DNA from 2 places in the Arthrobacter sp. AIWTK1 genome. Region 2 is predicted to be linked to the other one. Evidence: predicted binding sites of a transcription regulator. Region 2 holds the regulator's gene; the other holds the start of a gene.
The links. The regulator HspR, encoded in region 2, represses chaperone genes until heat shock. The targets are predictions, from matches to a motif close to AAGTTGAGTCNNNNNGACTCAACTT.
Positions count from the first base shown of each region.

Region 1: a site for HspR is predicted at 12,081-12,105, ahead of clpB (ATP-dependent chaperone ClpB). Genes of this name have one in related genera too.

Region 1 is NZ_CM155287.1:4,172,666-4,187,810, forward strand. Features, by position in the region: gene opgC (OpgC domain-containing protein) at 1-1,426, opposite strand, end outside; gene AC1MDG_RS19110 (GAF domain-containing sensor histidine kinase) at 1,413-2,648, opposite strand; gene uraD (2-oxo-4-hydroxy-4-carboxy-5-ureidoimidazoline decarboxylase) at 2,930-3,427, shown strand; gene uraH (hydroxyisourate hydrolase) at 3,424-3,765, shown strand; gene AC1MDG_RS19125 (hypothetical protein) at 3,817-4,167, shown strand; gene purF (amidophosphoribosyltransferase) at 4,215-5,873, shown strand; gene purM (phosphoribosylformylglycinamidine cyclo-ligase) at 5,870-7,027, shown strand; gene AC1MDG_RS19140 (VOC family protein) at 7,098-7,916, opposite strand; gene AC1MDG_RS19145 (DUF3073 domain-containing protein) at 8,132-8,365, opposite strand; gene AC1MDG_RS19150 (septum formation family protein) at 8,658-9,350, shown strand; gene clpB (ATP-dependent chaperone ClpB) at 9,379-12,048, opposite strand; gene AC1MDG_RS19160 (S1 family peptidase) at 12,217-13,032, opposite strand; gene AC1MDG_RS19165 (carboxymuconolactone decarboxylase family protein) at 13,294-13,803, shown strand; gene AC1MDG_RS19170 (GMC family oxidoreductase) at 13,800-15,145, opposite strand, start outside.
Region 2 is NZ_CM155287.1:4,289,669-4,304,813, forward strand. Features, by position in the region: gene urtA (urea ABC transporter substrate-binding protein) at 1-203, opposite strand, end outside; gene AC1MDG_RS19660 (ketopantoate reductase family protein) at 484-1,419, shown strand; gene AC1MDG_RS19665 (alpha/beta fold hydrolase) at 1,432-2,265, opposite strand; gene AC1MDG_RS19670 (heat shock protein transcriptional repressor HspR) at 2,373-2,795, opposite strand; gene AC1MDG_RS19675 (DnaJ C-terminal domain-containing protein) at 2,839-3,825, opposite strand; gene AC1MDG_RS19680 (nucleotide exchange factor GrpE) at 3,920-4,612, opposite strand; gene dnaK (molecular chaperone DnaK) at 4,615-6,480, opposite strand; gene AC1MDG_RS19690 (hypothetical protein) at 6,756-7,172, opposite strand; gene arfA (arabinosylfuranosidase ArfA) at 7,257-8,792, opposite strand; gene AC1MDG_RS19700 (carbohydrate ABC transporter permease) at 8,852-9,751, opposite strand; gene AC1MDG_RS19705 (carbohydrate ABC transporter permease) at 9,754-10,662, opposite strand; gene AC1MDG_RS19710 (extracellular solute-binding protein) at 10,742-12,073, opposite strand; gene AC1MDG_RS19715 (TetR/AcrR family transcriptional regulator) at 12,260-13,003, opposite strand; gene AC1MDG_RS19720 (NAD-dependent epimerase/dehydratase family protein) at 13,163-14,092, shown strand; gene AC1MDG_RS19725 (MMPL family transporter) at 14,106-15,145, opposite strand, start outside.

The DNA.
Region 1 (15,145 bases), 120 kb from region 2:
TCATGCCCACGTGGTTCACCACCACGAACAGGATGGCCACCCCGCGCATCAGGTCCACCCGGGAATCGCGCGAGGACTTGTCCGAATACATCCAGCCCTTTGCCGGGCGCAATCGCACCGGCAGGAACCACAGCAGGAGCGCGCCCGCCAGCACCGCCGCCGCCACGATCGCCGCCGGAACACCGGACAGCGTATTGCCGGGCACCCCGCCCAGCCACTGCACGGTGCCGGTGACCGGCCCGGTGACCAGCGCGGACTCCTTGACGGCCGCGGCGGCGGCATCTGCCACGTCCGCGTTCCGGGTGAGCCGCCAGTCAATGATGGTGTTGCCGGCGTCTCCCACTTCTGTCTTCTCGTCCCAGACGACGGCGGCGATCCGCTCCAGTTTGCCCGGCGCGGCCTCGCCGAGCACCTGCTTCCACCAGCCGGACTTGATGTCGGCTTCCGACGGGCCGCCCGCCGACGGGCTGAAATACGCCGCCGTCTGGAGCAGCAGCGGTTTGTCCCGCTTAACTGCGTAGGACGCGTAGAAGTTGGAATCACCGCCGTCGGAATCGCCAGCGGTTGCGGCCCCCCGGGAAGTCCCTGTCAGCAGGGAGGCCAGCTCCCCGTTCTTGGGCAGCGCGTTCACGGCGGCTCCCCCGCCCGTGTCGTCGTGCAGTGCAGTCAGGCCTGCCCAGTCAACGACGTCGTCTCCCGGGTAGTAGGGAGCGTACGCGGCGTCCGCGCCGTTCCAAGCGCCGTCGGAATTCGTGTCCAGTGCGGCGAACCCGGGGGTGCCGGGCGCCGGGGCGTCGCGGTTCCTGGTGAACGGGTAATCCCGTGCCTGGAACGGCTGCCACACCATCACCGCGTTTGATTCCGATGCGAACGCCTGGGCCACGGCCCGGTACGCCGGCACGTAGTGTCCGGGTTGCTGGCCCCAAGGCACCCAGCTTGAGTTCATGTCCGGCGCGAAGCGGATCAGCAGCTTACCGGGGAAGCCCTTCGCGAGTTCCTGGAGTTGTCCGGCAAAATCCGCAGCGCCGGCCGCGGTCACCTCCGCGAGCGGGATTGTGGGATTCAGGGTGAGCAGCGCGTGGGCCCCGGAGGCGGCGCTCTGGGCCAGGAACTCCCGCAAGTAGCCTTTCTCGCCGTCTTTGATGGGAAAGGACACGTCGTGGCCGAGGACAGCCGGAGTGGCCTGCAGCCGCGCGGCGAACCCTGCGGCGTCGTCCTCGCCCCATTCCAGCACGCCGCCCAGGAGCGGCTTTCCGGATGATGCACCGAGGTCCTCACCGCTGTTAAGGTTCGACGCCGGGACGGCGGCCTGCGCTGCCACGCCGGCTGGCACTGCCACAGCGGCCTGCGCGGCTCCGGCCGGCAGGAAGAGCACCAGCGCGAGCACGAGAAGCGCCGCCCTCAGGGTGGTTTTATGCGGATTCACGCTGGCCGCCTTTCGGGAAGAGGGCCGAGACAGTTGTTCCGCCGCCCGGTGTTTCGGTGAGGGAGAGTTCTCCGCCGTGCGCCTGCACGATCCGCACGCACGTGGCCAGTCCCAGCCCCGACCCGGGGGCGTCGCCGGGACGATGCAGCCGGACCAGTGGCTCAAGGACCCTCTCGCGGTCCGCGGCGCCGATGCCCTTGCCGTTGTCCGACACGCGGAGGGTGACGCCGCGCTCGTCGGCCAACGCAGAGACGCTGACCTTGAGGTCCTGGCCGGCGCGGCGGTAGTTGGATGCATTGCCGAGGAGGTTCTGCAGCAGGGTCCTCAGCTGTGCAGGGTCTGCCATCAGTTCCGCGTCCTCGCAGTCCAGTTCGGTGTTGCCGCCGAATCCTTGGCCCAGGTCGCTGACCGCCGCCGCGACCGCGCCCTTCAGGGACACCGGCCGGGGACGCAGCGCGCCGCCCACCCGGGAGTAGCTGAGGACGTCGTCGAGCATGGAGAGCATCCGGCGCCCGCTGCCGCCGATGCGCTGCAGGTAGCCGGCCGCCGGACTGTCCGGACGGATGTCATCGTCGTCCTCGCTCAGCTCTACATAGCCAAGGATCGTGGTGAGCGGGATGCGCAGGTCATGGCTGACCCGTCCGGCGAATTCGGCGAGCTTGCGGTTGCTGCGCCCCAGTTCTTCCAGTGCATGCTGGAGCTGCAGGGTGCGATGCTGCAACTCCAGTACTTCCACCACCTGCGCCGCCAGGACATCCAGCATGGCCGTCTCTTCGGCGGAGATGGTGGCCGGAGCATCGGAAAAGACGCAGAGGGAGCCCAGCGCGAAGCCGGAGCTGGTCCGCAGCGGCGACGACGCATAGAACCGGACGCTGGCGATCTCTCCGGTCACAAACGGATGGTCCGCAAATCTCGGGTCCACGGAAGCGTCAGGCACCACGGTGGTACCGCCCTGCTGGAAGACCTTGGCGCACATCGAGTCCTCCCGTGCGCACAGTCCGGGCTTCAGGCCCGCGGCCGCAAGCTGGACCTGCTGGCCGGGAGTGATGATGTTGACGACGCTGAACGGGACGCCGCACAGCTTCGCGGCAAGGTCCACCAGGAAGTTCAGGGCACGCGCGGTGCTGGCATCCGGGCTTTCCCCTAGAAGGCCGTATTCCCCCAACAGGGAGCGCCGGTCCAGGGCAGCGCTCACAAGGCTGCGCCCATCTGCTTGAGCCACGTGCGTCCCTCCCACATCCAGGACAGCCGGCCAAGCGCCGCAGTCCCACCGCAGGAGTCTAGCGGAGCTGATTGCCGCCGGCCGGGGTGGGGTAGTCTCTTGACACCAGCCGCGAATTTCGGGTTGACTATTACGCATGCTGAAATAACAGTTCCATGATGCGGAATGTAGAGGGGCGTAGCAGCCATGAATTGGCCTGCGGCATCCACTACACCGGGGCACTCCCTTTTCCGCATAGCCGACGCCATGGATGCCAGCATTTGCACGAGGGATGAACAAGCATGCAGCTTGCCGTATTCAACGGGGCGGACCGCGCGGAAGTCACCGCGGCACTTCGCCCCTGCATCGACGTCCAGCGCTGGGTTGACCAGATCGCGGATGCACGACCCTTTGCCAGCAGCAAGGCCCTGCTGGACTTCGCCCGCGACGCCGCGGCCCCGTTCACTCCGGACGAGGTGGAGTCTGCCATGGCCCACCACCCGCGGATCGGGGAACGGCCCACGGCTTCCACCACCGAGGCGTCCATGTCCCGCTCGGAACAGGCCGGAGTGGATCCCGCGGACCAGGACATCACCAAGGCACTGGCCGAGGGTAACCGTGCCTACGAGGAAAAGTTCGGCCGGGTGTTCCTGATCCGGGCCGCCGGACGCACTGCGCCGGAAATTCTTGCCGCGCTGCACGAGCGCCTTAACCACACCCGCCAAGAAGAAGACGCCATAGTGGCCCAGCAGTTGCGCGAAATAGCGCTGCTCCGGCTCGAAGGAGTGATCAGCGAATGACCGTTTCACAGGTGACCACCCACATCCTGGACACCGGCGCCGGGCGCCCGGCTGCCGGCGTCGCCGTCGGGCTTTACGCGCGCGACGGCGGCGCCTGGAACCTCGTTGCGTCGGGCACCACCGATGCTGACGGCCGGGCGAAGGACCTCGGCCCGGAGCTTCTCCCCGCCGGGACGTACCGGCTGAACTTCGCCACGGGAGCCTACTACGAGGGCCTGGGCACCGCCACGTTCTTCCCGGAAGTGGACCTGGTGTTCACCGTGTCCGACGCCGGCGAGCACTACCATGTGCCGCTGCTCCTGAGCCCGTTCGCCTACTCGACGTACCGCGGCAGCTAGGCACTGGCGGGGCGGCCAACCCATTCAATCCCGGGCAGTAGGCTAGAAGGCATGGCTTCTGAAGACACCCCCGCCGAGAGGCGCGAAATCACCGTGCGCCGGGCACCCAAATACGTGCCGTTCCTCATACTTGGCGGACTCGTGGGCATCATCGTGGCGGCGGTCGTCGCGTTTGCGTTGCCCGGAGACCCGAGCTACGAACCCAGCTCCGTCTTCGGCTTCTTCCTGGTCCTGTTCGGCGCCGGCGGCGTGATTTTGGGCGCCATTGTGGCGCTCCTGCTGGACCGGCTCAGCGTCCGCCGCGCCGAGCACGCCGTCGTCGAGGCCGTCCCGGAAGAGGCCCCGGGCAACGAAACGGACGAAGGCGATGCCGGCGGCGCCGCGGCCGGCCGTCAGTCATAAACGGGCGGCCGGAAAAGTCCTACCCCATCACGTGAGATAATCGACCAGTGGCACGCGGCGATGGAAAACTTTCTCATGATCTTCTCCCTGGCGAAAAAGGCCCCCAGGACGCTTGCGGCGTCTTCGGGGTCTGGGCACCAGGTGAAGAAGTAGCAAAACTCACCTATTACGGGCTGTATGCATTGCAGCACCGCGGTCAGGAGTCGGCTGGCATAGCAACCAGTGACGGCAAGCGGATCAACGTCTATAAGGACATGGGGCTCGTGTCCCAGGTCTTCGACGAGACAACGCTGAACACCCTGACCGGGCACCTGGCCGTCGGCCACTGCCGCTATTCCACTACCGGCGCCAGCCACTGGGCCAACGCCCAGCCCACGCTTGGCGCCACCGCCACGGGCACCGTGGCACTGGCCCACAACGGCAACCTCACCAACACCGCCGAGCTCAATGCCATGATCATTGAGCGCAACGGCGGCCAGCTCAGCGGCGAAATGAAGCAGGGCAACACCTCGGACACCGCCCTGGTCACGGCGCTGCTGGAGGGCGAAGAGGGCAAATCCCTCGAACAGACCGCCATTGAGCTGCTGCCCAAGATCAAGGGCGGCTTCTGCTTCGTCTTTATGGACGAGGGCACCCTCTACGCGGCCCGTGACACCTACGGCATCCGCCCGCTGGTCCTCGGCCGGCTGGAGCGCGGCTGGGTGGTGGCCTCCGAGCAGTCGGCCCTGGCCACCGTGGGCGCCAGCTTCATCCGCGAAATCGAACCCGGCGAATTCATCGCCATTGACGAAGAGGGCGTGCGGTCCCAGCGCTTTGCGGACCCGACGCCGGCAGGCTGCGTTTTCGAGTACGTCTACCTTGCGCGTCCGGACGCCGCCATTGCGGGGCGCTCCGTGTACGAGTCCCGCGTGGAGATGGGCCGCCAGCTGGCCCGCGAGAACACCCAGGAAGCGGACATCGTCATCCCGGTCCCCGAGTCCGGAACCCCCGCCGCCGTGGGGTACGCCGAGGAATCCGGCATCCCGTTCGCCCATGGCTTCGTCAAGAACTCCTACGTTGGCCGCACGTTCATCCAGCCCTCGCAGACGCTGCGCCAGCTGGGCATCCGGCTCAAGCTCAACGCCCTCGAGTCCGTGATCCGCGGCAAGCGCGTTGTGGTGGTGGATGACTCGATCGTCCGCGGCAACACCCAGCGCGCCATCGTGCGGATGCTCCGCGAAGCCGGGGCCGCCGCGGTGCACGTGAAGATCTCCTCCCCGCCGGTGCAGTGGCCGTGCTTCTACGGCATCGACTTCGCGTCCCGCGCCGAATTGATCGCCAACGGCGCCACCATTGAGGAAATCTCCCAGGCCATCGGCGCCGATTCTCTGGCGTACATCTCGGAAGACGGCATGATCGGCGCCACCCAGCAGCCGCGCGAACGCCTCTGCACGGCCTGCTTCACCGGCAAGTACCCCATCGAACTTCCGGGTTCGGACAAGCTGGGCAAGAACCTGCTGGAGCGCACGGACCTCGGCGGCCTGCCCGCAGCAGGGTCCGCCGCCTCGGCCGGCCCCGCTGCCGAAGCCTCCGTGGCTGTTGACTCCGAAGAGGACCCGGCCGGGAAGCCCGGCGCCACGGGCTGCGATCCGGGACCGGACGCCGAGTTCGAGAACCTGCTGACCGACGCCGACCGTCTGACCGCTGACAAGAAAGAGTCCGTATGACTTCCGCATCCTCGTCCGCCCGTAACTCACAGAACGCCGCCGGGATCACGTACGCCTCTGCCGGGGTTGACGTCGAAGCGGGCGACCGCGCCGTCGAACTGATGAAGGACGCCGTCAAGGCAACCCACAATTCATCGGTGATCGGCGGAGTGGGCGGCTTTGCCGGCCTCTACGACGTCTCGAAGCTCCTCACCTTCAAGCGGCCGCTGCTCGCAACCTCCACGGACGGCGTGGGCACCAAGGTGGCCATTGCGCAGGCCATGGACATCCACGACACCATCGGCTTCGACCTGGTGGGCATGGTGGTGGACGACATCGTCGTGGTGGGAGCCGAGCCGCTCTACATGACCGACTACATCGCCTGCGGCAAGGTTGTGCCGGAGCGCATCGCGGACATTGTCCGCGGCATCGCGGCAGCCTGTTCCGTGGCCGGCACCGCCCTGGTGGGCGGCGAGACCGCAGAGCACCCGGGCCTGCTGGGTGAAAACGAGTACGACGTCGCCGGTGCCGCCACCGGCGTTGTCGAGGCCGACGCCCTGCTGGGTCCGGACCGCGTCCGCGCCGGCGACGTCGTGATCGGCATGGCGTCCTCCGGCCTGCACTCCAACGGCTACTCCCTGGTCCGCCGCGTCATCAACCACGCCGGCTGGGCCCTGGACCGTCAGGTCTCCGAACTCGGACGCACGCTGGGCGAGGAACTGCTCGAGCCCACCCGCGTCTACGCCGCCGACTGCCTGGACCTGGCCCGCACTTTCCCGCTGACGGCCGGCGCGTCCGTGCATGGCTTCAGCCACGTCACCGGCGGCGGCCTCGCGGCCAACCTGGCCCGCGTCCTCCCGCAGGGCCTCATCGCCACGGTGGACCGCGCCACCTGGGAACTTCCGGCCATCTTCAAGCTGGTATCGGAACTGGGCAACGTCCCGCTGGCCGACCTCGAGCGCACCCTGAACCTCGGCGTGGGCATGGTGGCCATCGTCTCCCCCGAGGCCGCCGACGCCGCAGTGAACCGCCTCAACGACCGCGGCCTGCCGTCCTGGATCATGGGCACCGTGGAAGAGAACTCGGACTCGATCGTGAAGACCGGCCCGGACTACGTCCAGGGTGCCAAGGGTGTTGACGGCGGCGCAGTCCGCCTGGTGAACGCTTACGCCTAAACTCTCATCGAGTGCTCCGTAGCGGCCCTTTAGCGAGTTGAAAAGGGCGGTTACGGAGCACTCGATCTGCTTAAACCTCCAGCAGGCTGAAGATCCCGCCCTGCGGGTCCCTCAGCGTGGCGACGCTTCCGGCGTCCTCATCATCACTGCCGTCATCCTCCGGTTCAACGAGCACGACGGCGCCCGCGGCCACTGCTGCGGCCACTGCCTCCGGGATGCTGGAGACACCGAAATAGACCTGCCAGCCGGCCTGCGCCTGGTCCTCCGGTTCCTCCCCGTCGCCGGCGTCGTCGTCCTGCGGCAGCGGTGCGATTCCGGCCACCTCCGCGCCGTGCACCATCAGCGTGGTGTACGTTCCGCCGTCGTCCTGCGGGTATTCGGTGACCTCGTGCCCGAACAGCTGCTGGAAGAAGGCGACGGCGGCCTGCGGTTCGGGGGTCAGCAGCTCGGCCCAGGCAAGCGCCCCGGGCTCGTTGTACCTGGAGGTGCCGGCGTGCGTCCCCGGCTGCCACACGCCGGTGGTTCCGCCGCCGGGCGGCGCCACGAACACCATCACGCCGGTATCCGCCACGTCCTCGGGACCGAACTCCAGGGTGCCGCCCGCGTGCGGGGTCTCCTCGGCTATGGCTCCGGCGTCTCCGGCGGCGAAGTAGATGTTCCACTGCGCGGCGGTTCCGGAAGCTTCCTGGAGGGGATTCTGCGGCGCGATGACCGTGATGAGGTCATCCCCGAGGTAAGCCTTCGAATAGCTCCGCCCGTCCGGGGTGGGGAGGTCCTCGTAGCGCCACCCGAACACGTTTGCATAGAACGACTTAGCTGCTTCCACATCCTTGGCCTGGAGGTCCGTCCAACAGATCTCACCCGCATTGAAAGTGCTGCGCTCGGTCATAAAATTGTTTCCCTTCGACCCGGACAGTGTAGGCACACAGCAGAAAGGCCCGTCAGGGCACACCGGAAGCCGGCGCGCCCTGACGGGCCTGATATCTGGGTTCAGCACCCGGGGTGCTGGAAAAGAAGAGCCGAAAGATCGTACGGATCACTGTGGTGAATAGTACGACGGCGGCACGCCACCGGGTGCCCTACGGCAGGTCCAGTGGGCGACAACTAACCGATTCGACGGGTGTCAACCTCGTCGTCGTCTTCTTCCAAATCGTCCGCGTACTTATCCACATAAGCCGAATAATCCGGCTCAATCGGCTCACTCGAGAAACGGCTCGGTGCACGACCCTCGGAGCTCTTGAGCTCACGCTGAAGAGCAGAGTAGTCAGTGTTCGGGGAATAGTACTTAATATCCCGAGCCTGCTTGGTAGCTTTTGCCTTTTGACGGCCGCGCCCCATGGCGTGACCCCCTTTTGTACTCGGACCGGAGGTGGTCACCATTGGCGTTAGTGAGGCCCCGGAATGTTTGGTCAATTTGTCGTACACCTAGATTACATGCTTTCAGCGGTAACTGCTCCCCGGAACGGGCCCCCGGGGGACCGCAGCCACGTTTACGCAGGTCCAAGCCTCCTCCGGTCCCCGGTTTTTCTTCGGTAGAGTCGTTTGAGCGACTCCACGCCAGCGGCCGCAGCCACCGTCTCACGCGGGGAACCCGCGGAGAAACAGGACGCCGGGAAGGGTGAATCTTCACGTGAACGACGAGAACGCAACGGGCACCAGCGCCATGAACCGCACGACATCCGCGGACGGCTCAACGCCGCCGGTGGTCCCGCCTCCGCCTGCCCGGCCCCCGACCAGCAGCCTTCCAGTCCAGCCGCCTGCCGCGACACACAAACCCGCCCAGGACGCGGCCGAGCCGAATCGGACCCTGTCCAAGGTCGGTTTCGTGGTGGGCGGACTTGTAGTCTTGGGGCTGCTCATCTGGTGGCTGGCCTCCCTTATTGCGGGTGCCAACGAGCAGGACGCCAACCAGCCCCCGGCCCCGGTTGCCACGGAGACGTCGCAGTCCCCGCAGCCAACCAGGAGCCAGCTTCCCCAGGACGGCGTGAGCGCCCTGGACTACCAGCTGGGCGACTGCTTCGAGAACTTCGATCCCGAAGCGACGGAATCACGGGTGGTGGCCTGCACCACCGGCCACTCGGCACAACTTGTTGCCCTGTACCGGTATCCGGAATCGGACTCCTACCCGGGCATCGCAGCACTGCGGCAGAAGGGCCGCGAGATCTGCCAGGACGCCGGCCTCACCGACGCCGTGGCAAACTACGTCCTCATGCAGCGCAACGCCTACCCGAGCGACACCAGCTGGGAGAAGGGCGACCGGCGGATGGACTGCTACGTCACAGCGGACAAGGGCAACATCATCATGGAATCGCTGATCCCGTAGCCCTTCCGCCGCGTAGCCTTTCCTCCGCCTAGCCCTTCCGCCGTACAGACAGGCCGCTGCCGGCGAGCGCGCCGCCGTCGGGCCCTTCCTGTTCCGCCAGGCTGGCCACGGTGAGTTCGTCGACGTCGGCCGCGGTGTCCACCAGCACGGTGTCACCGTCGGCGATGTCGCCGGCGAGGATGGCCTTGGCCAGCCGGTCGCCGATTTCGCGCTGCACCAGCCGGCGCAGCGGCCGGGCGCCGTAGGCGGGGTCGAAGCCCGTCAGGGCCAGCCAGGCGCGGGCGCCTTCGGTCACTTCCAGGTCGAGCCGGCGGTCGCGCAGCCTCCTGCCGAGTTCAGCCACCTGGAGTTCCACGATCCGGGCCAGCTCTTCGACGTCCAGGGCATCGAACAGCACCACTTCGTCCAGCCGGTTCAGGAATTCGGGCTTGAACGATGCGTGCACCGTGGCCATGACGGCGCAGCGCTTGGCTTCGGCATCCAGGGTCTGGTCCACCAGGAACTGGCTGCCCAGGTTGGAAGTCAGCACCAGGATCACGTTGCGGAAGTCCACGGTGCGGCCCTGGCCGTCGGTAAGGCGGCCGTCGTCGAGCACCTGCAGCAGGATGTCGAACACCTCGGGGTGGGCTTTCTCCACCTCGTCCAGCAGCACCACGGAGTACGGACGACGGCGGACGGCTTCAGTCAGCTGGCCGCCTTCCTCGTATCCCACGTAGCCAGGAGGCGCACCGACCAGCCGGGCGACGGAGTGCTTCTCGCCGTACTCGGACATGTCGATCCGCACCATGGCGCGCTCGTCGTCGAACAGGAATTCCGCCAGGGCCTTCGCCAGCTCGGTCTTGCCGACGCCGGTGGGTCCCAGGAACAGGAACGAGCCGGTGGGCCGGTGCGGATCGCTGATTCCCGCACGGGCCCGGCGGACGGCGTCGGACACGGCCGCCACAGCCTTCTTCTGGCCGATCAGCCGCCTTCCCAGTTCCTCTTCCATGTGCAGCAGCTTCTGGCTTTCGCCCTGCAGCATGCGCCCGGCCGGGATGCCGGTCCAGGCGGAGATCACCTCGGCGATGTCCCCCGCGGTGACTTCGTCGGCCACCATGAGCTCCTGCTTGGCGCCACCTCCGGCAACCCGCGCGGCCTCCGCCTCGGCGGCGGCGGACAGCTCACGTTCCAGCGCGGGAAGTTCGCCGTACAGGATGCGGGAGGCGGCAGCCAGGTCGCCTTCGCGCTGGTGCTTCTCAGCGGCCGAGCGCAGTTCATCGATCCGGGCTTTAAGGTCACCGACATGGTTCAGGCCGGCCTTCTCAGCTTCCCAGCGGGCGTTGAGTGCCGACAACGCTTCCTTCTTGTCCGCCATGTCCGCCCGCAGCGCGGCCAGGCGTTCCACGGAAGCGGCGTCCTTCTCGTTGGCGAGGGCGAGCTCTTCCATGGTCAGCCGGTCCACCTGGCGCCGAAGCTGGTCGATCTCCTCCGGAGCGGAATCAATTTCCATGCGCAGCCGGGACGCCGCCTCATCCACAAGGTCGATCGCCTTGTCCGGCAGCTGCCGGCCGGAGATGTAGCGGTTGGAAAGGGTTGCTGCAGCAACGAGGGCGGAGTCGGCGATGGAGACCTTGTGATGGGCTTCGTAGCGTTCCTTCAGCCCGCGGAGGATGCCGATGGTGTCGTCCACGCTGGGCTCGCCCACGAACACCTGCTGGAAGCGGCGTTCCAGGGCGGGGTCCTTCTCGATGTTCTCGCGGTATTCGTCCAGCGTGGTGGCGCCGATCAGGCGCAGCTCGCCGCGGGCCAGCATGGGCTTGAGCATGTTGCCGGCGTCCATGGAGCTGTCCCCGGAGGCGCCCGCGCCCACCACGGTGTGGAGCTCGTCGATGAAGGTCACGATCTGCCCCTCGGAGCTCTTGATCTCCTCTAGGACGGCCTTGAGCCGCTCCTCGAACTCGCCGCGGTACTTGGCACCGGCCACCATCGAGGCGAGGTCCAGGGCGATGAGGGTCTTGCCGCGCAAGCTCTCCGGGACGTCATTGGCGACGATCCGCTGGGCAAGGCCTTCGACGACGGCGGTCTTGCCGACGCCGGGCTCGCCGATGATCACCGGGTTGTTCTTGGTGCGGCGGCTCAGCACCTGGATGATGCGGCGGATCTCGGCGTCGCGGCCGATCACCGGGTCCAGCTTGCCGGACCGGGCGATCGCGGTGAGGTCAGTGCCGAACTTCTCCAGCGCCTGGAAGGTGTTCTCGGGGTCGGCATTGGTGACCTTGCGGTCCCCGCGGACACCCGGCAGGGCGGCGAGCAGGGCCTCGTGGGAGGCAGCGGCGTCGCGCATCAGCTTGCCAACGGCGTCACTGCCGGCGGAGAGGCCCAGCAACAGGTGCTCGGTGGAGACGTAGGTATCCCCCAGCTTGTCCGCCTCGTTCTGGGCATTCTTGATCGCCTGCAGGGCAGCGCGGGACAGCTGGGCCTGCTGAACGGACGTACCGGAGGAGGCCGGCAGGGACTTGATGGCGGTGCTCGCCTGGACGCTGACGGCGTCCGGATCGGCCCCGGTGGCGCGGAGGAGCGCGACGGCCACGCCTTCGCGCTGGTCCATCAGCGCCTTGAGCAGATGGGCAGGCTCAACCTGGGGGTTTCCTGCCGTGGAAGCGTTCATGGCTGCTGCCGAAAGAGCCTCCTGGCTCTTGGTGGTGAACTTGGCGTCCAAAGAGAGCTCCTTTCGGGATAGATCAACTCTTAAAGTTGAGTGTACATGACTCAACTTTGCAGACGGGCCCTACGGTCCATGTTTGCCGACGGCGAAATGGCTGTCTAGGGGCAATCGGCCCCCGTGCGGCGCGCCGCATCAGGCGCCGGGATTCAGGACGCTTGGCGATCAGGACGGGGCGACGCCCGTGATGACTGCGATCCAGCCCAGATGGCGCGAGACGGCGGCATGCTCGTTATAGAAGCCGGAAAAACCGGAGGGGCCGCCGTCCGGCAGGACGCTCGACGTCGACAGCACGCCAACCAGCTTGCCGGCCACAACGAGGGGACCTCCGGAGTCCCCTGATAGCGGGTGCCCCGTCCGGGATTGCGTCCTGACCGACAAGCCGCCAACAGCGTCCGAGCCCTGACCCGATACGGTCACACCGGCAGCCTTGATCTGGTAGGCCATGGCCCCCGACCCCTCGGCTTGGTCGCCCCAGCCAAACACCCGCGCGTCCGAGCCGGGCGCAGGGAAGGTCCGGGACAGGCTGGCATATTGTCCGGCGTGCGGGGCGGAGAGCTTGAGCAGCAGCACGTCGCCCGCCGGCGAGGGATACCGGGCAGCAACTGTCCGCACCATGCCCCCGACCCCCAGGTAGGGGGTGCCGAGGCGGACGGACTGAAGTCTGGCAGAGTCGCAGTGCCTGGCAGTAATCACCCACTCCGCTGAAATCTGGCTGCCGGCGCAACCAACCCTGGCGCCGGCGGCGTCGTAGGCGATCTGGACGGCGAAAGGGACGTCAGATATGGCAACAGCCTCGCCGCCGGCAATGTCCGTGGCCGCGGGACCCGGGTCCTGCGGACCGGAAGCCGGAAAAGTGGAGGCCGGCGGACCGGGCACTGCCGAACCGAATGCCGGCGCCGAGGGCAGCCCCAGGAGAAGCGCGACGGCGAAGATCACCCGTGGAGCGCGGCGACCCTGGAACTTCAGGCGACAACGCATTTTCACATGGTAGGACTGCGGCCCGGGAAACGTTAGCCCCGCAGGGGGCATGCAGGAGGGCGGCTCCCCCAAGGAACCGCCCTCCGGCTGGCATGCGAGCCTGCGCACAGCATGCGCACGGCCCGACACGCAGGAACTTTCTTGGTGGACCGCCGCCCGCGCGGGGCGGACAGGCGGTCCGATGAAGACACTACAGAGATTTCACGTACATGTCACGAACATGACAAGATCGGTCATACCGCCATGGGTATTCTGGGAGCCATGGACCAGACTCATGAAGCGGGCAACCCCACCACCCAGCACATCTTCATCGACAAGGAAAGCCCCGCCGTCTGGCGCGCGCTCAACGGACTCGGCCTGAAGGCGAGGGAAGCCGCCGACGAAGCCGGCATCGGCAGGGCGCTGACCGAGCTGCTCAACGTCCGCATCTCGCAAATCAACGGCTGCGCCTACTGCCTGAACATGCACGTTGCGGATGCCCTCAAGAAGGGCGAAACCACCCAGCGCCTCGCCGTGCTGGCCGCCTGGCGGGACACCGCTTTATTCACGGACAAGGAACGGGCGGCGCTGGCCTTGGCCGAGTCCATCACCACCCTTCCTGACGCCCACACGCGTGAACGGGAGGACGCCTACGCGCGGCAGCACCTGAGCGCGGCCGAATACTCGGCGGTGAGCTGGCTGGTGATCACCATGAACGCGTTCAACCGCGTGTCCATCACCAGCCAGCACCCCGTGCGTCGCGACGCCAAGGATGAATCCGGGACGCGTTAGGAAGCCTGTGCCCGCGCGGCTTTCACCAGCTCCGCGCAGCGCTCCCCGATCATCATGGTGGTGATGTTCGGGTTCACCGTGGTCAGCTCCGGCATCACCGAGGCATCCGCAACGCGCAATCCGGTCACGCCCTTGACCCGCAGTTCAGGATCCAGCGGGGACATCGCATCGTCCGTCGCGCCCATCCTGACGGTTCCCGCCGGGTGGTAGACCGTGTTGTGGGTCTTGCGGATGTAGTCCGTGATTTCCGCATCGCTCTGGATGGCCTCACCGGGATAGAGCTCCTTGCCCGCCCATTCGGCCATGGCCGGCTGGGCCACGATCTCCCGGGCCTTGCGGATGCCGGCAATCATCACACGCATGTCGTGCGGGTCGGTGAAGTACCGCGGATCCACCTTTGGCTTGTCCCGGTAGTCTCGGCTGCGGAGCCGGACCGTCCCGCGTGACCTGGCGTGCGTGACGTTCGGCGTCAGGCAGAAGCCGTTGTCCGTCGTCGGGAAGCCCTGGCGCAGGGTGTGCATGTCGAAGGGCACTGAACCGTAGTGGAACATCAGGTCCGGCCGGTCCAGGCCTTCTTCGGTGGTGGTGAAGATCCCGATTTCCCACCACTGGGTGGACGTCTCCGGCATGGGCTTCCTGGCTTCCCACTGGATGACGCCTTCGGGGTGGTCCTGCAGGTGTTCGCCCACTCCAGGGGAATCGGAGCGGACCGGGATGCCGAACTCTTCCAGCTGCGCGGCCGGACCGATCCCGGAAAGCATCAGCAGCTTGGGCGAATCAATGGCGCCGGCGGACAGGATCACCTCGGACCGCGCATTGAGGGTGTGGGTCTTCCCGAAGGAATTGTCCACGACGTCTACGCCGGTGCAGCGGTTGTCCGCCGTGAACTTGAGCTCGCGGGCCCGGAGCCCGGTCAGCAGGGTGAAGTTCGGCCGGTCCACCACGGGGTGGATGTAGGACACGGACGACGACGATCGGGTGCCGTCTGCGCGGCGGTTGATCTGGAAGAAGTTGGCGCCGTTGATCACGGTTTCGTCGGAGTTGAAGCGCACGCGGGGAATCCCGGTTTCCTCACAGGCGTCCAGCAGGGCGCGGCCGCAGGGGTCCTCCGCCGGGACGTTCATCAGGTGGACCGGGCCGCTGTCGCCGTGGTGAGGCGCGTCCGGGCCGGCGTCCTCGTTGGTCTCCAGGTGCCTGTACAGGCGGTAGGCGGTCTTGGCGTTCCAGCCGGCGGCGCCGAACTTCTGCTCCCACTCGTCGATGTCCTCGCGGGGCGCCCAGAAGGCGATGCACGAGTTGTGGCTGGAGCAGCCGCCCATCACCTTGGCGCGGGCGTGGCGCA
Region 2 (15,145 bases):
CTGATGGCCATGGTGCCGGAGAGCGAGTTGATGAATCCCACCTTGACGCTGCTGCCGGACGTGTCAACGCAGGAACTGCCGCCGCTGGCGGTGGAATTGGCGGACGCCGGGTCCGAAATCTGGCTGCCGCAGCCGGCCAGGGCGGTCACGATGGCCGCCGCGGCCAGCGGCATCAAAGCGCGCTTAGTTACTGAAACCCTCATGATTACCTGCTTCTCGCTCCGCGCTGCCTCGGGGCAGCGGCTGGTCTCCAGGGCCCTCACGTTGACCCGTGGGGCTCAATCTAGGAGCGAATTGTTTCGCCAGGCATGACGGTTCGTTTCCGCGCTATTTCACACCAGGGCCAGTCCCCCGGTGCGGCGCGGCGGCGACGGTAAGTTCGCTGACAAAATGGCGGAAACTGCGGGTGGCAAAGTTAACCTGAAGGAAACTTTTTCGCCGTCATCTTGGGATTCACGGCGACACATATCCCTAAGGAGCAACATGGCCAGTCAGCAGAACGCCGCAAGGATCCTGGTTGTCGGTGCCGGAGCCACCGGCGGATACTTTGGTGCGCGCCTGGCGCAGGGCGGCCGGGACGTGACGTTCCTGGTCCGGGAAGGGCGGGCAGCCACCCTGCGCCGGCGCGGGCTCCGCATCACGGGCCTCGGCCGGGATGACGTCATTGAACCCAGGCTGGTCACCGCGGCGGACCTTGACGGCCCGTACGACGTGGTGCTGGTTACGGTAAAGGCTTCCGCCCTGCCCCGGGCACTGGCAGATCTCGCACCGGCAGTAGGGCCGGAAACCGTCATCGTGCCATTCCTGAACGGCATGGCCCACCTGGACTCGCTGGTGGCTGCTTTCGGCGCCCGCCGGGTTCTTGGCGGGATCGTCAAGGTGGTCACCACCGTCACGGACGACGGCGACATCCTGCAGATGAATCCGCTGGCCACCCTCACTGTCGGGGAGCTGTCCGGCCCGCCGAGCGACCGTGTCCTGCGGGCTGTTGAAACCTTTACCGTGTCCGGGTTCAAGGCTTCGGCCACGGCCGATGCGCTCGCCTCGATGTGGCACAAATGGGTCTTCATCGTCGCGGCAGGGAGCGTGACCTGCCTGATGCGGGGACCCGTGGGCGCCATCGTGGCGGTGCCCGGCGGCACGGACTTCGTGCAGTCGGTGCTGGCGGAAGCCGGCGCCGTCTCGGCGGCTGCCGGCTATCCGGTGCCCGACCATGAAACCGAGGCATCCCTGGCGATGCTGACGCAGCCGGGGTCCACGTTCACGTCGTCCCTGTACCGCGACGTCGTTGCCGGCCTTCCCGGTGAGGCGGAACACCTGCTGGGCGACTTCACCCGGCGTGCACGGGTCCTCGGAGCGGACACCCCGCTGATCGACCTGGCCCTGATGCAGCTCAGGGTCCAGGCCGAAACCAGCTAGCGCCGCTCCGCCCTACTTCTTCAGGAAGGCCAGGAGTGCCTCGTTGATTTCCTTCGCGTGGGTCCAGCACATCCCGTGCGGCGCCCCCTCGATCTCCACGTAGTCTGCGTTGGGCAGTGCATCCTTGAACCGGCGGCCGGCCACGTCAATGGGCAGGATGTTGTCCGCGGTTCCGTGGACGATGAGCGCGGGGACATCGATCTTCGGGATGTCCGCCCGGAAGTCTGTCAGCCAGGTGGGCTGGGCAGCCACGGAGGCGTGCGCGGAGGACTTGCTGGCGGTGACCCAGTTGGCCCGCAGCGCTTCTTCGCTGAGGCGGCTGCCCAAGGTGTCGTCGGTGTTGAAGAAGTTCTTGAAGAACTCCGTGAAGAACGCGTAGCGGTCTTCCTTCACTGCACTCAGCAGGCCGTCGAACACGTCCTGGGGAACGCCGTCGGGGTTGTCTTCCGTCTTCAGCAGGAACGGCTCGAGGGAGCCGAGGAACACTGCCTTGGAAACCCGGTCCGAGCCGTAGGTGCTGAGGTAGCGGGCCACCTCGCCGGTGCCCATCGAGAAGCCCACCAGCACGGCATCGGTGAGGTCGAGCTCGGTGAGCAGGGTGTTAAGGTCGGCGGCAAAGGTGTCGTAGTCGTAGCCCTCGGTGGGCTGGCTGGACTTGCCGAAGCCGCGGCGGTCATAGGTGATGACCCGGTAGCCAGCCTCGAGCAGCGCGCTGGTCTGCCGTTCCCACGATGCGCCGTCCAGCGGGTAACCGTGGATGAGGACCACCGGCTGTCCCTGCCCGTGGTCCTCATAGTAGAGCTCAACGATGGTGCTGTTTTCTTTTCCGACAGAGACAAAGGCCATGAGGCGTTCCTTCCGGGACAGTGAAGACTGGCAGTAAACAGGCGTAACCATCCACTCTGTTCCGGCAGGCCTGACCTGTCAAGGCACGGGCGCGCTCCCGTCCGCGGTCACTCCGTGGGACGGGGCCGCCACACCACCACGGCCTGGGAGCGGGCGCGGGGCCGCTGGCCGCGGGCCAGGCTCACCACGTCGCCGGCTGCTCCGGCCGCGAAGATCCGCGAATCCAGGGGGCTGCGGCGGCGGCTCAGTTCCTCGGTCAATTCGGTCACCCGGCGCTGCAGGGCGGCCACCTGGTTTTCCAGCTGGAGGATCCGTTTGATGCCCTCCAGCGATACCCCTTCGTGCGAGAGCCGCTGGACCTCCCGGAGCACGTTGACGTCCCGCTGGGAGTAGCGCCGGGATTTGCCGGGCGCACGGCTGGGAGAGACGATGCCCAGGCGGTCATACTGGCGCAGCGTCTGGGGGTGCATATCCGCGAGCTCGGCCGCCACCGAGATCACGAAGATCGGCTGATCGAAATCAATGTCCACGCCCGGCTCCTCCCGCTAGTCCCAGTACGTACACGCGCGTTTCCTAGAGCCGCGCCTTGGCTGCAAGTCCGGCCCGCACGTCCTGGCCGCCGGTGGCCTCGGCGAACGCCTTGACGGCTTCTTCCGCTTCCTTGGTCAGCTTCTGCGGAACCACGACGTCGATGGTCACCAGCAGGTCGCCGGTGGCCTTCGCGTGCTTGACGCCGCGGCCCTTGACACGCAGCGTCCGTCCCGAGGGCGTCCCTGCGGGGACACGGACCTTGACCTTCTCACCGTCGATCGTGGGCACTTCAATGTCAGCGCCCAGGGCAGCTTCCGGAAAAGTGACCGGAACGTGGATGCGGAGATTGTCGCCGTCGCGCGTGTAGAAATCATGGCCTTTGACGTTGACCGTGACCATCAGGTCGCCGTTGCCGGCGGGGCCGTACTGGCCCTTGCCGCGGACGCGGACCTTCTGGCCGTCCTTGATCCCGGCCGGGACACGGACGTCGATCACGTCTCCGTCCGGCTCGCGCAGGCCGATGGTGGTGCCGCGGATGGAACCGGCGAACGAGATGGTGGTGGTGGCAGTACGGTCGGCGCCCTTCTGCGGGGCGCGCTGGAATCCGGCTCCGGAACCGGGCCCGCCGAACTGGCCGCCGAAGAGGTCGGCGAACTCCGGCGGGATGCCGCCCGAGGTGCTGTAGCCCCCGGAGTGGCGTCCGCCGCCACCGGTGAAGAGACCGCCGAAGAGGTCTTCGAATCCGGCCCCGCCGGCCGCGCCGCCCGCGCCGCCGGGAGCAAACCGTGCGCCGCCGCCCATGGCACGGATGGCGTCATACTGCTGCCGCTCATCCGGATCAGAGAGCACGGAGTACGCCTCGGAGATGTCCTTGAACTTCTTCTCCGAAGCCACGTCCCCCGCATTGGTGTCCGGGTGGTGCTGCCGCGCAAGCTTCCGGTAAGCCTTCTTGATATCGGCGTCGGAAGCGTCCTTGGCGACTCCAAGGATCTTGTAGAAGTCCTTGTCGACCCAGTCCTGGCTAGCCAATGGCGTTTCCTTTCAAATCTTTGTGCCGAGATGGCAGTTCGCGGCAATGTTCTTGCGAATCACTGCTGCGAACTGCCATCTCGATGGGGTAATGCTAAGCCGGAACTGCGACGATAACCTGTGCTGCCCGGAGGACCCGCTCGCCGGCCTTGTAGCCGGAGCGCAGGACCTGGCTGACGGTGTCGATTTCGACGTCCTGGCCGGGCTGCTGGATGAGGGCCTCGTGGATGGTCGGATCGAACTCCACGCCGGTCTCATCGATGCGCGCCAGGCCGTAGGTCTTCAGCGCGTTCTCCAGCTTGGCGGCAATCGCGGCGAACGGGCCGTCGGCCAGGTCGCCGTGCTGCCTGGCGGCGTCGACGTCGTCCAGTACCGGAAGCAGCGAGTTCAGGACGCCGACGACGGCCATCTCCCCTGCCACGGCACGGTCGCGTTCCACGCGCTTGCGGTAGTTGACGTATTCAGCCTGCAGGCGGCGGAGATCGTTCCTGAGTTCCTCCGCCTCCTCCGCGCCTACACCCTGGGCCACCGATTCCTCGGCCGGAACCTCAACGCTGTTGAGGATGTCCTCGGCCTGGGACAGTGCGTCCCCGGCGCCGGAGTGCCCGGCGGCAGCGGGTTCCTGGTCAGGGTGGCGGGCCTGGCCGGTCTTCGGATCAACCTTGCGGTTGTCGTGGATCACCGGCTTCTGCGGCTCGTTCTCCTGGCGCTCGTTCTCCCGGCTGTCGCGCGCGTGTTGCTGGCCTGCGGAAGAGTCGTGCTCTTCCTCGTTACCGTGATGCGGCATGATTACTTCTTCTCGTCTTCGTCAACGATCTCGGCGTCGACGATGTCTTCATCAGCCTTGGCGTCGCCGGCGGGTGCGCCTTCTGCCCCTGCGGCACCCGTGGCACCGTCCGGCGAACCGGCCTGTGCGTAGATGGCCTCGCCGAGCTTGCTCTGGGAAGCCTGCAGCTTCTCAAAGGCGGTCTTCACCGCGGCGTCGTCGGTGCCTTCGAGGGCCTTCTTGAGGTCGTCGACGTCGGCCTTGACCTCGGTCTTGACCTCTTCGGGCAGCTTGTCGGCGTTGTCGGCGATCAGCTTGTCCACGGAGTAGGCGAGCTGCTCGGCCGTGTTGCGGGTGTCGGTTGCCTCGCGGCGGGCCTTGTCCTCGGCTGCGTGCTCCTCGGCGTCCTTGACCATGCGGTCAATGTCTTCCTTGGAGAGCGCGGTGCCGCCGGTGATGGTCATGGACTGTTCCTTGCCGGTGCCCTTGTCCTTCGCCGAGACGTGCACGATGCCGTTGGCGTCGATGTCGAAGGTGACCTCGACCTGCGGAACGCCGCGCGGAGCCGGAGCGATGCCGGTCAGCTCGAACGTGCCCAGCGGCTTGTTGTCCCGGGTGAACTCGCGCTCGCCCTGGAAGACCTGGATCGCCACGGACGGCTGGTTGTCGTCAGCCGTGGTGAAGGTCTCTGAACGCTTGGTGGGGATGGCCGTGTTGCGCTCGATCAGGTGCGTCATGACACCGCCCTTGGTTTCGATGCCGAGGGACAGCGGGGTGACGTCGATCAGCAGCACGTCCTTGCGCTCGCCCTTCAGGACACCTGCCTGCAGTGCGGCGCCGACGGCGACGACCTCATCCGGGTTGACGCCCTTGTTGGGCTCCTTGCCGCCGGCGAGTTCCTTGACGAGCTCGTACACAGCGGGCATGCGGGTGGAACCGCCCACGAGAACGATGTGGTCGATCTCGGAGAGCTTGATGCCGGCTTCCTTGATGACGTCCTGGAACGGCTTCTTGGTGCGGTCCAGGAGGTCCTTGGTGAGGTCCTGGAACTTGGCGCGGGTGAGCTGCTCGTCCAGGTGGACCGGGCCGTCGGGGGTGACGGAGAGGTACTGGAGGGAGACGTTGGTGCTGGTGGAGGAGGAGAGTTCCTTCTTGGCCTGCTCGGCAGCTTCCCGGAGGCGCTGCAGGGCGATCTTGTCCTTGGAGAGGTCGATGCCCTTGACCTTGAGCTGGTTCAGCAGGTAGTCCACAACGCGCTGGTCCCAGTCGTCGCCGCCGAGGTGGTTGTCACCGGCGGTGGAGCGGACCTGGATGGTGGAGAAGTTGTCTTCGTCCTTGCCCACTTCCAGCAGGGAGACGTCGAACGTTCCGCCACCGAGGTCGAAGACGAGGATGAGTTCGTCTTCCTTGCCCTTGTCCAGGCCGTAAGCCAGGGCAGCGGCGGTGGGCTCGTTGACAATGCGGAGGACGTTCAGGCCTGCGATTTCGCCGGCTTCCTTGGTTGCCTGGCGCTGGGCGTCGTTGAAGTACGCGGGAACGGTGACGACGGCGTCGGTGACCTTTTCGCCCAGGTAGGACTCGGCGTCGTTCTTCAGCTTCATCAGGATACGGGCGGAGATTTCCTGCGCGGTGTACTTCTTGTCGTCAATGCCGACGGTCCAGTCGGTGCCCATGTGGCGCTTGACGGAGGCGATGGTGCGGTCGATGTTGTTGACGGCCTGGCGCTTGGCGATCTCGCCGACCAGGACTTCGCCGGACTTGGAGAACGCAACGACGGACGGCGTGGTGCGGCCACCCTCGGCGTTGGCAATAACGGTGGGCTCGCCACCTTCGAGAACGGAGACGACGGAGTTGGTAGTTCCGAGGTCGATACCTACTGCACGTGACATGTGTTGCTTCCTTCTTTCCTTGGAAACGCTGGTCGAGATTCAGGCACGCCCACTGATTGAGCGATCTACACTCAACTCTACTCAGGGGAGGAATTAAGTCAATCCAAAGTTGAGTCAACTGCGCTCAACTTAGCGGAACGCCGGTGTAATTTGGGCGCGCCAAGGGAGCGCCGAGACTCAAAAACGGCGATTTTCCGCCACACACGCCGACCCCTGGCTGCGGTTTCGCTGTGCGTGAAACCGCGGCCAGGGGTGGGTCAGGAGCCGGTTAGCGGTCAGGGAACGTCGCCGGACTCCTCGGCAGTAGCCGGCCGCCCGGCAGTATCCGGCCGCCCGGCAGTACCGGCGGTCGGCCCGGCAGTACCGGCCTTGCCGTAGTCGCCGTCCGGGTACTCGGATTCCTCGAGTGTCACCAGGTTCTCGCCCGCCGTGCCGGCCTTGCCGTAATCGCCGGCTTCGTATTCGCCTTCGACGGCGCCGGCAGGTTCCTCGACCTCCCCGGCGGTTCCGTAATCGCCTTCGGGATATTCGCCGTCGCCGACTGCCGCTTGGTCGTCGTGCGCAATTCCCGCCTTGCCGTAGTCGCCGTCGACATACTGGCCGCTGTCACCTCCGACTGCCGGCGCGGGTTCGGTGCGCTGCTTTTCCGCTTCGTCTTCGCTGTTCTGCGACATTTCGCTGTTCTCTGACACTGACGGTTCCCTCCTGGAAGCATCGGGCGCCCGGACGGGCGCAGGGGCAGTCTATCCATCCGCCCGGCGCTTCAACAGGGGTGGTCAGTTGCGCACGACCTCCAGTTCGATGGCCGCCCAGGACAGGGCAGGCAGGCTCGCGCGGACTTCGCCGCCGGCCGCCTTGACCCCCTCGAGCGGAGTCAGGCCGACGGCGCCCGGGTTGTCCTGCGTGTTGCTGATGAACCGGTCCGCGCCGTCGGGTATCCGCAGTACGTCGGCCCGGACCACCTGCCGGGCATCAAAGCCGCGGAGGACCACCTCGATGTCGGCGGCTTCCTCCAGCCCGCGGTTGGCGAGGAACAACGCGATGCGCCCGGTTTCCTCGTTCCAGGTGGCGCTGACGTCCACCAGGTCGGCGTCGCCGAATTTTGCGTTACTGTACTTGTCCGAGTCCACGGCGAGCCGGAGGATCTGCCCGTGCGCCAGCTCGGCCATGCGGGCGAAGGGATGGAAGATGGTCTGCTTCCATGCCGGGCCGTTTTCCTCGCTGAGGATGGGGGCGATCACGTTGACCAGCTGCGCCTGATTGGCGATCTTGACGCGGTCACCGTGGCGGAGGAGGGAGTTCAGGAAGGTCCCGACGACGACGGCGTCCGTCACGTTGTACTTGTCCTCGATGACGCGGGGGTGCTCCCGCCAGCCGTGCTTGCCCACCTGCTCGGGGCTGTCGGCGTCGCCGGGCCGGGTGTACCAGACGTTCCATTCGTCGAAGGAGAGGTTGATGTGCTTCCTGTGCTTGCCCTTGGCCCGGACGGCGTCCGCGGTAGCGATGACTGATTCGATGAAGTAGTCCATGTCCACGGCGCTGGCCAGGAAACTGCCGGCGTCGCCGTCGTGCTCCTGGTAGTAGGCGTGCAGCGAGACGTAGTCCACTTGCTCGTAGGTGTGGGTCAGGACGGTCTGCTCCCAGGCGCCGAACGTGGGCATGCCCGAGTTGGAGCTGCCGCAAGCCACCAGTTCGATGTCCGGGTCCACGAAGCGCATGGCCTTGGCGGCCTCCTGCGCCAGCCGGCCGTATTCCTCGGCCGTCTTGTGCCCGATCTGCCACGGTCCGTCCATCTCGTTGCCCAGGCACCACAGCTTGATGTTGAACGGATCCTCGTGTCCGTTCTTGCGGCGCAGGTCGGAGAGCCGGGTGCCGGACGGAATGTTGGCGTACTCCACCAGCTCACGGGCGGCATCGACGCCGCGGGTGCCCAGGTTGACGGCTTCCATGACCTCCACCCCGGCCTCGCGGGACCAGTCCACGAATTCGTGCAGGCCGAAGGCGTTCGTTTCCAGGGTGTGCCAGGCGCCGTCGAGCCGGCGCGGCCGCTCCGCCACGGGCCCGACGCCGTCCTCCCAGTTGTAGCCGGAGACGAAGTTGCCGCCGGGATAGCGGACCACGGTGGCGCCGAGCTCCTTGACGAGGTCCATGACGTCGCGGCGGAAGCCGCGCTTGTCCGCCCGGGGATGGCCCGGTTCGTAAATGCCGGTGTAGACGCAGCGGCCCATGTGCTCAACAAAGGATCCGAAAATCCGACGGGGAACCTCGGCTACGGTGAAGTCGCGGTCAATGGTGATGCGTGCGCGGGACATTTTTTCTCCAGTCCTGGTGGTTTGGCGGGTGGTGAAGCGGGCGGGATGAGTGGCGGTAACTAGGTGCCGGCGAGGCCGGTGGTGGCCACGCCCCTGATGATCTGGCGTTGGAAGAACAGGAACACCACAATCAGGGGAAGCGCGGCAAGCAACGCAGAGGCCATGTTCTGGGCGTACTGGATCCCGTAGGCGCTCTTGATGGTCTGCAGGCCCACCGGCAGGGTGAGCAGCGAGCTCTCGTTGGTGGCAATGAACGGCCAGAGGAAGTTGTTCCAGGCACCGATGAACACGAAGATGGCCACGGCGGCCAGGATGGGCCGGGACAGCGGCAGCACGATCGTGGTGAAGATCCGCAGTCTTCCGGCGCCGTCCATCAGTGCCGCCTCCTCGAGTTCCCGCGGGATCTGGTCGAAGAACTTCTTGAGCACGAACACCATGGGCGAGTGGATCACCTGCGGCAGGATCAGCGCCCAGTACGTGTCGATCAGGTTCAGCGACTGCATCTGCTGGAACAACGGGATGATGAGGACCGGCGGCGGAATGATGATGGAGGCCACGATCACGCCCATCAGCATCCTCTTGCCGCGGAAATCGATCCGCGAAATGGCGTAGGCCACGGACGCGGAAATCACCAGCGTGATGGCGGTGATCGCCGCGGACGTGAAGAGCGAGTTGAGCGTCCAGGTGGGGATGTTGCCGCTCTGCAGAACTTTGGCAAAGGCATCGAGGGTAAAGCCCGACGCCGGTATCCAGCCGATGGGGGTGGACGCGGCATCCGTTTCACTCTTCAGCGCGGTGACCGTGGCCCAGGCAAAGGGCACGAGCCACGCCACGGCAAGGACGGACACGACGACGGTGGCCAGGATGCGGGACAGCGGCGCCTTCGGGGGCCGGTTTGGTGCCGCTTCGGTGGAACCTTTGGGCTGGAGTGCGGGCCTGGAAAGTGTGGGGGTAGCCATGGCTAGGCGCTCCTTTTCCGTGTGATGAAGACCTGGGCCAGCGCGATGACCAGGATCAGGCCGAAGAAGATGTAGGAAATGGCTGCCGAATAACCCAGCCGGTAGCCCGTGAATCCGGCCTCGAAGACGTACTGGACGATGGACCGGGTCGCCCCGCCCGGGCCGCCCTCGGTCATCTGGTAGATCTGGTCAAAGACCTTCAGGGACGCGAGGATTTGCAGGATTACGATCATCACCGTGGTGGGGCCCAGCTGGGGAAGGCTGATGGAGAAGAACTGGCGCCATCCGCCGGCGCCGTCCAGCGAGGCCGCTTCGTAGTGTTGCTGCGGGATGTTCTGCAGCGCGGCCAGGTACAGCAGGAAGTTGAAGCCCACGGTCCACCACACCGTCGCAATCACGATGGCCCACATTGCCACGGCGGGATCGTTCAGCCACGCCACCGGCGGAATGCCCAGCTTGGCGAGCAGGTCATTGAACAGGCCAAGCTCCGGGTTGTACATCCAGGCGAAGAACAGCGACACCACCGTGGAGGCGAGCAGGAACGGGGAGAAGAAAGAGAGCCGCCACAGCCACTGCGCGGGAAGGCCCATGTTGACGAGTGCTGCCAGCGCCAGGGCGATGACCACCAGCGGCACCGTACTGATCAGCGTGAAGTACAGCGTGTTCCCCAGCGAGCGCCACATGTCCGAGTCGGCGAACGCCTCGGTGTAGTTGGCCAGGCCGATGAACCCGCCGTTGGCGCCGGTGAGGGACTTTCCGGTGAGGCTCATGACGGCTCCGGAAACCATGGGCCACACCAGGAACATCAGGAAGAAAGCCAGGAACGGGGCGGAGAAGGCCCAGCCGTGGATATTGTCACGCCTGGAACGCCGGGATCTCGCGGCGGGCGCTGTGGTGCGGGCGGTGCTCATGGGGACTCCTTTGTCACAAGCGGATTGGTGCTCACGTCGATTCTCAAGCGGGGTTCGGCGGCCTTGCCGCGCCTGGTGCTCACACCGGGTTCGGCATGGCGAGGACTGTATTGATGCGCTTCATGAAGGCATCCCAGCCGTCGGCGGCCTTGTCCCGTCCAAGGAACACGTTCTGGACGTTCTCGGCGAAATAGCCCTGGAAGTCGGACCCCGAACCGGTGAACCAGGCCTGGGGGTCGTAGTTGATGATGTCCGCCGCGTGCGCATAATCTGCCTGCGGGGTCAGCGCCGCGTACTCCTTGGACTTCACCACCGGCTGATAGGCCGGAATATGGCCGGCCTCCGCCCAGCTCAAGGAGCCTTTCAGCATGGAGGCGACGAACTGGTACACGCCGCGGCGCTTGGATTCGTCCAGCGAAGCCTGGTGCGGCAGCACGAACGAGTGCGAGTCGGCGAAGGCCGCAGGCGTCCCGAAGAGGGTGGGGATGGTGCTGGCACCGAGCGGAACACCGGCCGTTTTCATGGTGGGCAGTTCCCACACGCCGGTGAAAAGCAGCCCCGAACCCTGGCTGGCGAACTCCGCGATGGCCGTTCCGCCGTCGCCGCTTTTCGTTGAAATGGTGTTGTCCAGCAGGGACGTGATGAACTCCAGGCAGTCGATGGCCACATCCCGCTCCACCTGCGCGGGCGTCCCTGGATTCAGGACGAAGTCCGCGCCGTGCTGGCGGTAGAGCGTATAGAACAGGCGCCACATCTGCGCGCCGTCGCCCAGGTAACCGTAGGAGAGCCCGTGCTTGCCGGTCACCCGCTGCAGTTCGCGGCTCACCTCGAGGAATTGCGACGGCGATGAGATCTCCGCCAGCCGGCCATCCTTCCCCAGCACCCCGGCCTTGCCCGCCACGTCGGTGTTGTAGAGCATCACGAACGGGTGCGAGTCCAGCGCCAGCGAAAATACCTGGCCGTTGAACTGGCTCTTCTCCCAGATTCGCGGGGCGAAGTCCTCCGGACGGACCCCGAACTCCGCCAGCAGGTCCAGGTCCCAGGCATCCAGCAGTCCGCCGGGTGCATAGCCGGGCACCCTGGCCGCATGCATCACGGCCACCTCCGGCGGACGCCCGCCGGCGGAGGCCATGGCGAGCTTGGTGTAATACGGCGCACCCCAGGCGAGCACGGTGGGTTTGATCCTGAAGTCGGGATGGTCCGTGTTGACCTTGTCGATCATGGCCATCATCTTGATGCCGTCTCCGCCGGAGAGAAGGTGCCAGAAGCGGATGTCGTTCCCCGCCGCCTGGGCCGCGCCTCCGCATCCTGTCAGGCTCGCTCCGAGCGAAAGGCTGCCTGCCAGCACACCGCCCCCGAGCAGCAATTGCCTGCGGGTCATCTGCATTCGGCGTGTATCAACTTGCTTCACCGTCACTCCTTTGGACGTAGCCGTTGGAAAAAATCGCCGGCCGTCCGGCTCGTGCGGTCCCGTTGGACCGGGCCAGGCGGCTGTGGGCTGAGACACACTTTATATCGTTGTAAATTTAGATACAAGGAAAATTTGTTAGCGCTCACAAAGTGGTAGTTGCCACTCTGCTGTCCGATGCAGCAGCCGCTATTCGAGCCCGGCGATGCCGGCCAGCACCTGCAGGTGATGCTCGAACAGCGCGTCCTTCGCAGCGAACGTGTTTTCGCCATACTGGCCGAATACCTCGAAGCTGATGGCCCCGAAAAGCGACGTCCACACCAGCGCTCCCCGCGCCAGCATCCCGTCCGGAAGCCCGAGCCCCAGCTCCTCCCGGATCGACGTCAAGTCGCGGGCCAGGGGCGGAGGGATCACAGCCGGGGGCCCGGCGGCCACGGACGCGGGTTCCACCCGCACCGCGCCGGCCCGCCAGGCGGCGTCGAAGATGGCCATCAGGCTGTAGATCACCCGGGTCCCCGGCCCCGTGGTGCGCTCCGCCGGAGCCCGATACCCGGGCACGGGACTGCCGAAGAGCAGGGCATAGCGAGCGGGCTCGCGGACGGCCCAGCCGCGGACAGCGCGCCCCAGCGCATAGAAGCGCCCCGCAAAGTCCGCTTCCGCCACGCGGCCGACGGCGGCGTCCACCTCGTCCCCCAGCTCACCGTACGCGTCGATCAGCAGGAGGGTCAGCAGCTCGTCCCGGTTTTGCACGTACCGGTACACCGCGGAGGACACGACCCCCAGGTCCCTGGCCACGGCCCGAAGAGACAGCGCCGCGGCACCGTGGACAGCCAGGTGCTCCCGGCCCAGCCGGACAATGTCGGCGATGGTTTGCGCCCTAGCGCGCTCGCGCGGTGTGCGGGGCGCCGGGGTGGCGGCATCGGTAGCTGGCATGCCTCCAGCATTCCATTTTTCAGAGCGGTGTCAACAATTGAGAGCACTGCTCTTGACTTCGCCTGACGCGTGGAGCATTCTTAATTTCGAGAGCACTGCTCTCTGATCAATGAGCCCCCAAGCGAGCGCAGACTGAAGCTCCCGAGGAAAGAGAATCCAATGCCAGAACTGTATGTGGTGACCGGCGCCGGCCCCGTTGGCTGGACCGTGGCGGAGCAGCTGGCCCGCCAGGGCAAGCGAGTGCGGGTCCTGACCCGTTCCGGCAGCGGCCCGGAGCACGCGCTGATCGACAGATTGCCTGTGGACGTTTCCAACCCCGCACTGCTCGGCGAAGCGTTCGCCGGAGCGTCGGCAGTTTTCCACTGCATCCACGGCTCCGCCTATACTGCGGAGGCCTGGCTGCGGGAACTTCCGGCGGCGGAGGAGGCCGTGTTGGCGGCGGCCGGCGAGGCGGGCGCCGTCGTCGTATTTCCTGAGAGCCTTTACTCCTATAGCCGGCCGGACGCCGTGATGGCGGAGGACAGCCCGCGGGAGGCGCAGGGCGGAAAGCGCGGTGTCCGCACCGCGCTGCTGAAGGCGCGTGCAGCCTCCCCCACGAATACCGTGAGCGTGGTGGCGGGCGATTTCTTCGGCCCGCGGGTGCTGACCGCCCACGCCGGTGAACGCATGGTGCCGGCGGTGCTGGCCGGGAAGAGGATTCTGGTGATCGGCAGCGCGGACCAGCCGCACTCGTTCACCTATGTGCCGGACCTTGCCGCGGCCATGATCCGTACCGCGCAGACGCCCTCGCTGTGGAACCGGGTGTGGCACGCTCCCACCGGCCCGGCCGTCACGCAGCGCCAGCTTGCGGCGGCCTTCGCGGAAGCGGGCGGGGTGCCCGCGCCCGCAATGGGCGCAGTGCCCGGCTGGGTCCTCCGGGCCATGGGATTCTTTTCCGCCGGCACCCGGGAGCTGGCCGAGATGCTCTACCAGTTCGAGCGGCCCTTTGTGATGGATTCGCGGGCAAGCGAGGCCGCCCTGGGACTGCATCCCACTCCGCTGCCGCAAGCCGCAGCGGCAACGGTCGCGTGGTGGCAGGCCCAGGGCTGAGGCCGCAGCGCGCCTATCTGCGCGCGGCACCCTCCAGGTCGGTCTCCAGGCTGCCCTCGTCGCCGCGCGAGCCGGCGAGCGCACGCTCGTCGTCCTCCAGACGCCCCGGCTTGCCGGGCCACCAGATCCGCCGACCGAGGTCATAGGAGAGCGCCGGGACCAGCAGCGAGCGGACCAGCACGGTGTCCAGCAGGACCCCGAAGGCCACAATAAAGGCGAGCTGGACCAGGAACATGATGGGGATGACGCCCAGCGCCGCAAAGGTTGCGGCCAGGACAACGCCTGCCGACGTGATCACGCCGCCCGTCACGCCGAGGCCCCGCAGGATTCCCGGCCTGGTGCCGTGCTTGAGTGACTCCTCCCGCACCCGGCTCATCAGGAAGATGTTGTAGTCCACGCCCAGCGCCACCAGGAAGACGAAGCCGAACAGCGGCACGGTGGCATCAGCGCCCGGGAAGCCGAAGATGTTGTTGAACACCAGCGCGGAGACGCCCATGGCCGCGGCGTAGGACAGAACCACCGATGCCACCAGCAGGACCGGGGCCAGCACCGAGCGCAGCAGCAGCATGAGGATCACCAGGATGACGGCGAGGACCACGGGGATGATGACGATCAGGTCGCGCTGGGCCGTGGTGTTGGTGTCCAGTGCCGTCGCGGTCACGCCGCCCACCAGCGCGCCGTCGTCGATCTTCTTGAGGTCCTCGCGGAGCTTCACCACGACGTTCTCGGCGTCGCCGGAGTCGGCCGCGTAATTCAGGGTTGCGTTGATGAGGACCTTGCCGTCGCGGACGCCGGGCTCAGCGGGGGCGCCGGGGGCTCCCGTGATCGGCACGCTGCCCTCCGCCAGGAGGTAGGCATCGCCGACGCCGTCGGTCGCCTTGGTCTTGTCCAGTACCTCCTGCGCCTTCGCTTCGTCGGCGACGATCACTGCGGGACTGCCGGAGCCGGCGTCGAAATGGCGCGCCAAGGCATCCTGGCCGTCCACCGCGTTGGAGGCGGTGAGGATGACGTCGGTCTGCGGCACCCCGTTGGCTTTGAGCTGCAGGATGCCTG